2 regions of the Streptomyces sp. NPDC007088 genome follow, and region 2 is predicted to be linked to the other one. Evidence: riboswitches for the same ligand, from Rfam matches in the RefSeq annotation. Region 2 holds a riboswitch; the other holds the start of a gene.
What was found. A riboswitch is a leader RNA that binds a small molecule or an ion and turns the genes downstream of it on or off. The one in region 2 is predicted to bind cyclic di-AMP.
Positions count from the first base shown of each region.

Region 1: another riboswitch for cyclic di-AMP. It lies ahead of ACFYMP_RS28085 (transglycosylase SLT domain-containing protein); the one in region 2 lies ahead of ACFYMP_RS24695 (M23 family metallopeptidase).

Region 1 is NZ_JBIAFO010000024.1:79,566-83,746, forward strand. Features, by position in the region: gene ACFYMP_RS28075 (SRPBCC family protein) at 1-295, opposite strand, end outside; gene ACFYMP_RS28080 (SDR family oxidoreductase) at 483-1,445, shown strand; gene ACFYMP_RS28085 (transglycosylase SLT domain-containing protein) at 1,657-2,484, opposite strand; cyclic di-AMP (ydaO/yuaA leader) riboswitch at 2,489-2,674, opposite strand; gene ACFYMP_RS28090 (DUF1345 domain-containing protein) at 3,689-4,181, shown strand, end outside.
Region 2 is NZ_JBIAFO010000017.1:131,312-135,492, forward strand. Features, by position in the region: gene ACFYMP_RS24690 (PP2C family protein-serine/threonine phosphatase) at 1-1,413, shown strand, start outside; cyclic di-AMP (ydaO/yuaA leader) riboswitch at 1,628-1,767, shown strand; gene ACFYMP_RS24695 (M23 family metallopeptidase) at 1,780-2,922, shown strand; gene ACFYMP_RS24700 (aldo/keto reductase) at 3,054-3,998, shown strand; gene ACFYMP_RS24705 (PrsW family intramembrane metalloprotease) at 4,059-4,181, opposite strand, start outside.

The DNA.
Region 1 (4,181 bases), on a different contig from region 2:
CCTCGCCCCAGGGCCGCAGTTCCAGCGCGATTCTCGCCGTTCCCAAAGGCCCGCTCTCGGCCTCCAGTTCGAGGACGCGGGGTGGCTCGCTGCGACGGACGACGGTCTGGTTGCGCAGCGTGAGCGGCCCGATTCTGATCGCGTAGCGCACCACGGCGTCCAGCTCGGGCCAGCGCCCTTCCTCCGGCTCGACCCGCGCGGTTCCGACGACCCAGTCCCCGTAGCGTTCCACGTCGGACAGGACCGCCCAGACGTCCCAGGGAGGCTTCCTGATCAACCGGTGCCGTACGGCCATGGGGTCCCTCCACCGTCCGATTGCCGCTTTCTGCCCGCCGCGCGTCCCACGCTAGGCCCCGGGGCGCTCGCCCGCGCGGGGACGGCGGCCGTCCCGGTACCGGTGGCCGCCCGCCGTGAGGCAGTCGGCCTTGGCGACGGGCATCCTTGGGGCGTGGGGGCCACCTGTCGCGTCGTGTGGAGGTGCCATGTCTGTCGCGCGTTCGCTGGACGGCCGTACGGCGGTGGTGACCGGGGCCGCTCGCGGCCTCGGCGCCGGGATGGCGGGGGCGCTGGTGCGGCGCGGCGCCCGGGTGGCGCTGCTGGGGCTGGAGGCGAAGGAGCTGGCGCGGACGGCTGCCGCGCTTCCTGAGGGGTCCGCGCACTGGTGGGTGGTGGACGTGAGCGACGCCGGGGCGATGGAGCGGACGGCCGCGCTCGTGCGGTCCCGCTTCGGCTCTCCCTCGGTGGTGGTGGGCAACGCGGGCATCGCGGAGACCGGCCCGTTCGTGGACTCCGATCCGGACGAGTGGCGACGGGTCGTCGAGGTGAACGTGGTGGGCAGTGCCGTGACGGCACGGGTCTTCCTGCCCGATCTGCTGCGCACCCGGGGGTACTACCTCCAGGTGTCCTCCCTCGCGGCGCTCGCACCGGCCCCCCTCATGAGCGCGTACTGCACCTCGAAGGCGGGCGCCGAGACCTTCGCCCAGGTGTTGCGGGCCGAGGTGGCGCACCGGGGTGTGGGAGTGGGGGTGGCGTATCTGAGCTGGGCCGACACGGAGATGATCCGGGCGGGCGACTCCACCCGTGCCCTGCGCGCGCTGCGGTCCGCGCTGCCGTGGCCCGCCTCCCGGACCTACGCGGCCCCTGTGGTCGCGGAGCGTCTGGTGCGCGGGGTCGAACGCCGTGCCGCCACGGTCGACGCCCAGCAGTGGGTGCGCGGAGTCCGGCTCGCCCGTGCCTGGCTGCCGCCACTGGTGACCCTTCGTTCCCGGTGGCTGATGCGGCACCTGGAGCGGGAAGGGGGCGCCGCGGCGAGCGGTCCTCTGGGGGAGGGCGGGGTAGCGGCGGCGGCCGGGCGCGCCGACGAGGCCGGAGGTCACGGCCGTGGGTGCGGGCGTGGCCGGTCCCCCGGTTCCGGGAGCGACCGTGACCGCGGGCCCACCGGCTGAGCGGCGGCGCTCGGGCGTTCCGCCGGCAGGCCCCGCTCACCGGTGTGCCCAGCGGACGGAGCTTTCCGGGGGCGGCCGGAGCGCCCCGCGCGAGGTCCGCCGGCCTTGTTCCGTCCGGTGCCTCACGCCCGGCGCGGCAGTGACGGGTGGGGGAGGAGCCCGCCGGCTCCTCCCCCACCCGTCATCCGTGCGCGTCCGGGGACGTCCGGCCTCAGTACGGACCGTTCACGTTGTCGATCGAGCCGTAGACGTGCGCGGCGTAGTTGCACGCGGCGGTGATGTTGGCGACCGGGTCGAAGCTGTCCATGGACGTGCCGGGCACGTGGTACGCCTGGAAGGTCGGGTCGATGACCTGGAGCAGCCCCTTCGACGGGGTGCCGGCGGCGGCGTTGGAGTCCCAGTCGTTGACGATCGTCGGGTTGCCGGAGGACTCACGCATCACGTTGCGGTGGATGCCCTCGTAGCTGCCGGGGATGCCGTGCTCGGCCATGATGGCCAGCGACTGCTTGATCCAGCCGTCGAGGTCGTTCGTGTACGTCGCGGGCTGCGCGGCGGGGGCCGCGGTCTTGCTCGCGGCGGCCTCGGTGGCGGCCTTCGCCGGGGCGGCGGGCGGGGTGCTGGTCCGCTGCGAGCGGTCGGCGCGGTCGGCGCCGGTCCGCCCGGCCGAGGCGCCGGACGCCTTGGCCTCGCCCTTGCCGCCGACGGTCAGCTTCAGGCCGGGGTGGATCAGGTCGGGGTTGTCGCCGACGGCCTGGCGGTTGTCCTCGTACAGCTTGTGCCAGCCACCCTCGACCGAGTGGCTCCTGGCGATCTTGGCCAGGGTGTCCCCGGAGACCACGGAGTAGGCGGCGGGGGCGGTGTCCGCGGCCGGGGCGCCGGCCGCGGCCTTCTGCTCGGCCGCCGGGTGGGACTGCGCGGCGGAGGCGATGTTCGCGCCGAACAGGGGAAGGGCCAGGGCGGCTCCCCCCGTGCTCACGGCGATCAGTCCGCGGGTCAGCGACCGGGACGTGCGACGACGATTGTTGCCCAGTGCAGGCATGGTGCGTTCCTCTCCGTCGCCTACGAGGTGAGCTGTCGGGTTCAGGCTGGAGATGCCTGGCCGCGATGAACGCGACTTCACCCCGAGCCGTTCCGGAATCCGGATCGGCGACTTACCTGGGTCCCCCGCTCCTGCCGTACGTGAATAGGTCGGGTTTCCGGACAGCGGCAGGATTCGGCGTTCTGCCCGGATGGACCGTGACGTTAAGCGAGAGGCGCCGGATCGGACAAGCTTCGCATTCTTGATCACAAAGCATTTACATGATCAACGGGGATGACCGCGAGTTCCCCTGCTTTCTTCGCGGTGTCAACTTTCTTTGCAGGGAAAGGAATGGACGCACACCCGCGGGAGTCGCCTCACGCGAAAGTGACCCTCGCCACCGAGTCCGATTAGTGCGTTTTGCTCTGTCGCGGAAGGGGGCGATCCCACCCCGACGTAGGTGAGGACCGGCGCGCGCACATCGCCACAAATGCCTCATAAGGTGCGACAAACGGGCCGTTTCGGCGCCGGACCGGCCCCCGGACGCACTGAAGGACGCGGAGGACACCTCCGGCCCCCGACCGGCCCGTCTCCATTCGGCCGGGAAAGGCGGCCGACGGGGAAAGATCACGCGGGGGAAACGGGGCGGCGAGCTACGGGGAAGATCGCCGGGGCGGAGCGAAAGATCACGCCGGGCGGTCGAGATCAGACTCCGGGACTCCAGGACTCCGGGGCAATGATCGCGTGAGGGTCTGATTACCAACGGATACGGCGCCCCTCTCCCCGGCGGTCCCGCCCTCTCCTTTGCCCCATGGAATTGATCAATGAATTCGTCATCGGCATTCAGCCCCCGGCATTCACCCTTGCGACACCGACACCGAGACCGACACCGCGCACCGCGCACCGGCACCGGGCCGGGAGGTAATGCGCGGAATTCCCTGCCGGGTGCGGCCAATGACGGAACGCCAAACCCGGACGGCTGTCTGTTGGCGCCCAAGTGCGTTCGTGTCGCCGGTGGTTCGGCCATCGCACGCCCGCACCCGGTGGGGGGGGCGTCCACCCGTGCGCGTACGTATACACCCGGCCCCCGGCGCGCAGCGGCACAGGCCGGGATCCGGTCGCTTGCCCCGTCGGGGTGAAGATTCCTCCCCCGGGGGCCGGAGGGCGACCGCTGCGCTGCGCAGAGGCCCCGCGCCACGCGCGCCGGGCCGTACGGTCACGTGCCATGAGTATCTGGCTGCCCCTGTCCGCGGTTGCCCGGCTGGTGCGCGCGACGGCCCTCGGAGTGGTGGCGGGCGTCCTGGTCGGCGTACTGGTCGACGCGGCGTTCGGCGTCCTCGCGGGGATCGCCACGACGGAACTGGTCTTCGTCCTGGCCGGCTGGCTCACGCTGTGGCCGATGGACGCCGAGGGCACGCACCGCAACGCCAGCCGTGAGGACTTCCGGCCCGCGCTGGAGGAGTGCGTCGTCGTCGGGACCGCCCTGTGCGGACTGATCGCCATCGTGGTGCTGCTGCTGGACGGAAAGTCGGGAAAGGGGAACGCCGCGGCGGCGGTGGCGCTGGGCGGGGTGTTCACGTCCTGGGCCGCGCTGCACCTCATGTACTCCGCCCGCTACGCGTACGCCTACTACGGCGCCGGGGGCGGTGGGAACGGTATCGACTTCAACTCCCAGGAGCCGCCGACGTACCGCGACTTCCTCTACTTCAGCTACAACC
Region 2 (4,181 bases):
GGCGCTCCCGAGGAGCGCGGCGCCCCCGGCACGGGCGGTGCGGACCGCGTTCCCGGCGAGTACGGCGCCGTCGGCGGCCGGGACGGGCCCGGCCAGGACGCCGGGTCCTTCGCCGGGGCGGAGGGGGGCGGTGCCTCCTCCGGTCCTGCCGACGACGACCCCCGCACCGACTACAAGCCGGTCCCGCCGCCGCCCCCGCTCGTCCTGGGCGGGCGCGGCAGGCGGGACCGGTGGGCGCGGGCCGTCGTGCGCGCGCTCCCGCCCCTGCTGCTCGCCGCCGGTTTCGTCTTCGGGCTGACGGCGCCGCCCACCTACTTCGCCGCCCCCTTCTTCACGGCCGCCCCGTTGATCGCCGCGCCCTTCTCGGGGCTCGTGGTCACCGTGGGGACCGGGGTGGCGGGGCTCGTGCTCGCGACGGTCCTGCACCTCGCCCAGCACAACCTCTCGACCGCGGCGTTCGTGATGGAACTGATCACGGTGGCCGTCGTGTGTCTCCTGGCCGCGCTGATCAATCTGGTGATCCGGCACGGCGGCCGTCAGCTCGCCTCCGTGCAGCACGTCGCCGAGGCGGCGCAGCGCGCCGTGCTGCCGGTGCCGCCCGGCCGGATCGGCGGCTTCGACATCGCCGCGCAGTACGAGGCCGCCGAGGCCGACGCGTTCATCGGGGGCGACCTCTACGCCGTGCAGGACTCCCCGCACGGCGTGCGCATGGTCCTCGGCGACGTGCGCGGCAAGGGGCTCGGCGCGGTCGAGGCCGTGTCCGTGGTGATCGGCGCGTTCCGGGAGGCCGCCGAGCAGGAGTCCACCATCGAGGGGGTGGCCGCCCGGCTGGAGCGGGCGCTCGCCCGGGAGGGGGCGCGGCGCCGCGCGCTCGACGCCTTCGAGGGGTTCACGACCGCCGTGCTCGTCGAGATCCCGCACGGCGGCGGCGTCCTGCGCGTCGTCAACCGCGGGCACACCGAACCGCTCCTGCTGCACCACGACGGCCGGGTCCTGGTCCTCTCGCCCGGCGAGCACGCCCTGCCGCTCGGCATGGGGGAGCTGGGCACCTGGCCCGACCGCGCCGAGGAGACGGAGTACCCGCCGGGCGCGATGCTGCTGCTCTACACCGACGGGCTGTCCGAGGCGCGCGACACCCGGGGCCGCTTCTACGATCCCGTCGAGCGGCTGCGCGGACGCGTCTTCGAGCATCCCGCGGCCCTGCTCAGGACCCTCACGCGCGAGGTGCGCGACCACACCGGCGGCGCCACGACCGACGACATGGCGCTGCTCGCCGTACGCCGTCCGCGCTCCGGGGCCGCCGCGGTCGCTCCGGAGCGCCTTCGGGAGGAGAGCGCCGACGCCGCACAGCACCCGGGACCGGACGGCCGGCATGGTCCGCACGGATCGTCCGAGGGTGGTCACCGAGGGTGAGAAGGTGGACGCGCTTCCATAACAACTGACGCACCGTCAGTTTTCCGCCCCCTCCGGATGGGCGGTCAACTCGTCCGGATCGGATGCCCCATGTCCGTTTAAGCCCAGGCCGGAGCCCGTAATGATCAACGGGAACGGCTTGGAATCCACGCCTCGTGTCTATTAACGTTCGATAACGCAGCGCGGTCGTCCCAGCCGTCAACAGCGACGGCTCCGCGCGCACGCGCCGAATCCCGCGAGGGAACCGGGGAACCAACTTCCTGGGGTGAATCGGACATCGCGTCCTGGTGTCCGTAGGAGACCTTCCTGCTCCGAACCCGTCAGCTAACCCGGTAGGCGAGAAGGAAGGAAAGGAGTGCCGCCCTCGTGGCGTCCAACCCGCCTGCCCCCGCTCCCACCGGGTCCGCCCCCACCTCCTTCTACGACTCCGGGAGAGCCCACGGCCCCGGCCCCGACGGGGGCTCCGGCCCCCGCCCGGTGCCCGAGCCCGGCACCGGGGAGTGGAACCCGACCGAGGAGACCGTCGTCCCGGTGCGCGGCCGGCACCGCGTCGCCAGGCAGCGCGGCGGTCTCGCGCGCAGCTCGACGGTCCTCGGAGTCGGCGTCCTCGCGGCCGTCGGCGCCGGCGGTATCGCCACCGCGCAGGAGAAGCCGAAGGTCCAGCTGTCGCTTCCCGAGTCCTTCCCGAAGCTCAAGGACGTCAAGGACGCCCTGCCGGAGGCCAGGTCGCTGCCCGGAGTCGGCACGCTGATCGACGACGTCGCGGGCGAGGACGGCGACGCCCCCGCCCAGCTCGCGGCCAACCCCGCCGCCTCCCCGCTCACCAGCGCCGGAGTCACCCAGGCCGATCTCGACCAGGGCACCACCGACGCCGGTGAGGCCCTGCGCGCCCGCATCCTCACCCAGGCCGAGACCCAGGCCGACAGCGCCGACCGGAGCGCTCAGCGGGCCGCGGAGGCCGCCGCCGCGCGGGCCGCGGCCGAGCACGCCGCCACCGAGCAGAAGAAGGCCGAGACCGCGCGGAAGAAGGCACAGGCCGAGGCCAGGGCGAAGGCGGAGGCCGAAGCGAAGGCCAAGGCCGAGGAGGAACGGCTCGCGCGGCTCGCCAGGAGCTACACGCTGCCCGTCGCCTCCTACACCCTCACCTCGCACTTCGGCGACGGCGGCTCCATGTGGTCCTCCGGCCACCACACCGGGCTCGACTTCGCCGCGCCGACCGGGACCCCGCTCAAGGCGGTCCACTCGGCGACCGTCAAGGAGGCCGGCTGGTCCGGCGCCTACGGCTACCGCACCGTCCTCGAACTCGACGACGGCACCGAGCTCTGGTACTGCCACCAGTCCTCGATCTCGGTGAGCGCGGGCCAGCAGGTCACCACCGGCGACGTCATCGGCCGCGTCGGCGCGACCGGGAACGTCACGGGGCCCCACCTGCACCTGGAGGTCCACCCGGGCGGCGGCGCCGCGATCGACCCGATGGGCTGGCTCCGCAGCAGGGGGCAGAACCCCTGATCCGGCGCCGCCCCGCACGCCGGGTACCGCCTGTCCCGCCGGGCCCCGGTCCGCGCGCGAGAGGCGGTGGGCGGCGTACGGGGCGGCGGTATCCGGAATAAGCGATGCCGTTCCCGGCGTTGAGAGCGCACATGACCTCCACGCGCACACTCGGCTCCTCCGGCATCGACGTCTTCCCGCTGTCCCTGGGCGGCAACGTGTTCGGCTGGTCCGCGGACCGGGAGCAGTCCTTCGCGGTGCTGGACGCCTACGCCGCGGCCGGCGGCAACTTCGTCGACACCGCCGACGCCTACTCGCACTGGGTCCCGGGCAACAAGGGCGGCGAGTCCGAGACGATCATCGGGGAGTGGACGCGGGCCCGCTCCAACCGCTCCGACGTCGTCATCGCCACCAAGGTCGGCTCCCACCCCGACTTCAAGGGGCTGTCCCCCGCCACCGTCAAGGCGGGCGCGGACGCCTCCCTGCGCCGGCTGGGCACCGACTACATCGACCTCTACTACACGCACTTCGACGACACCTCCGTCGAGGTCGGCGAGATCATCACCGCCCTCGACGAACTCGTGAGGGCCGGCAAGGTCCGGGCGATCGCCGCGTCCAACATCTCGCCCGAGCGTCTCCAGGAGTCCCTGGACTTCTCCGACCGCGAGGGCCTGGCCAAGTACGTCGCGCTCCAGCCGCACTACAACCTCGTCTCGCGCGACACCTACGAGGGCGCCCTCCAGGACGTCGCCTCGCGCGCCGGACTCGCGACCGTCCCCTACTTCGCGCTCGCCTCCGGCTTCCTCACCGGCAAGTACCGCCCGGGGACCAGCGTGGAGAGCGTGCGCGCCGAGGGCGCCGCGAAGCACCTGGAGACCGAGCGCGGGCAGAAGGTCCTCACCGCCCTCGACGAGGTCGCCCAGGCGCACGGCGCCGAGGTGGCGACCGTGGCCCTGGCCTGGCTCGCCGCCCAGCCCACCGTGGCCGCGCCGATCGCCAGCGCGCGCACCCCCGAGCAGCTCAAGGCGCTCGTCGCCGTCGCCGGCCTGGAACTGACCGAGGACGAGCTGAGCCGCCTCACCACCGCCTCCGCCTGAGGCGGCGGCGCGGCCCCGCGACCGGCCCCCCGCACCACCCGGCCCGCCCCGGCCGACGTCCTACGTCTGGCCGGTGGCGGGCCGCGGCGCGTCCGGGGGCGGGGGCGGGTTCGCGGCGTAGGGGTTTGCCTCGCCGTACCGCGCGGGCTCCCCGTACGGCGAGGGGGACGCGTTCCCGTGGGG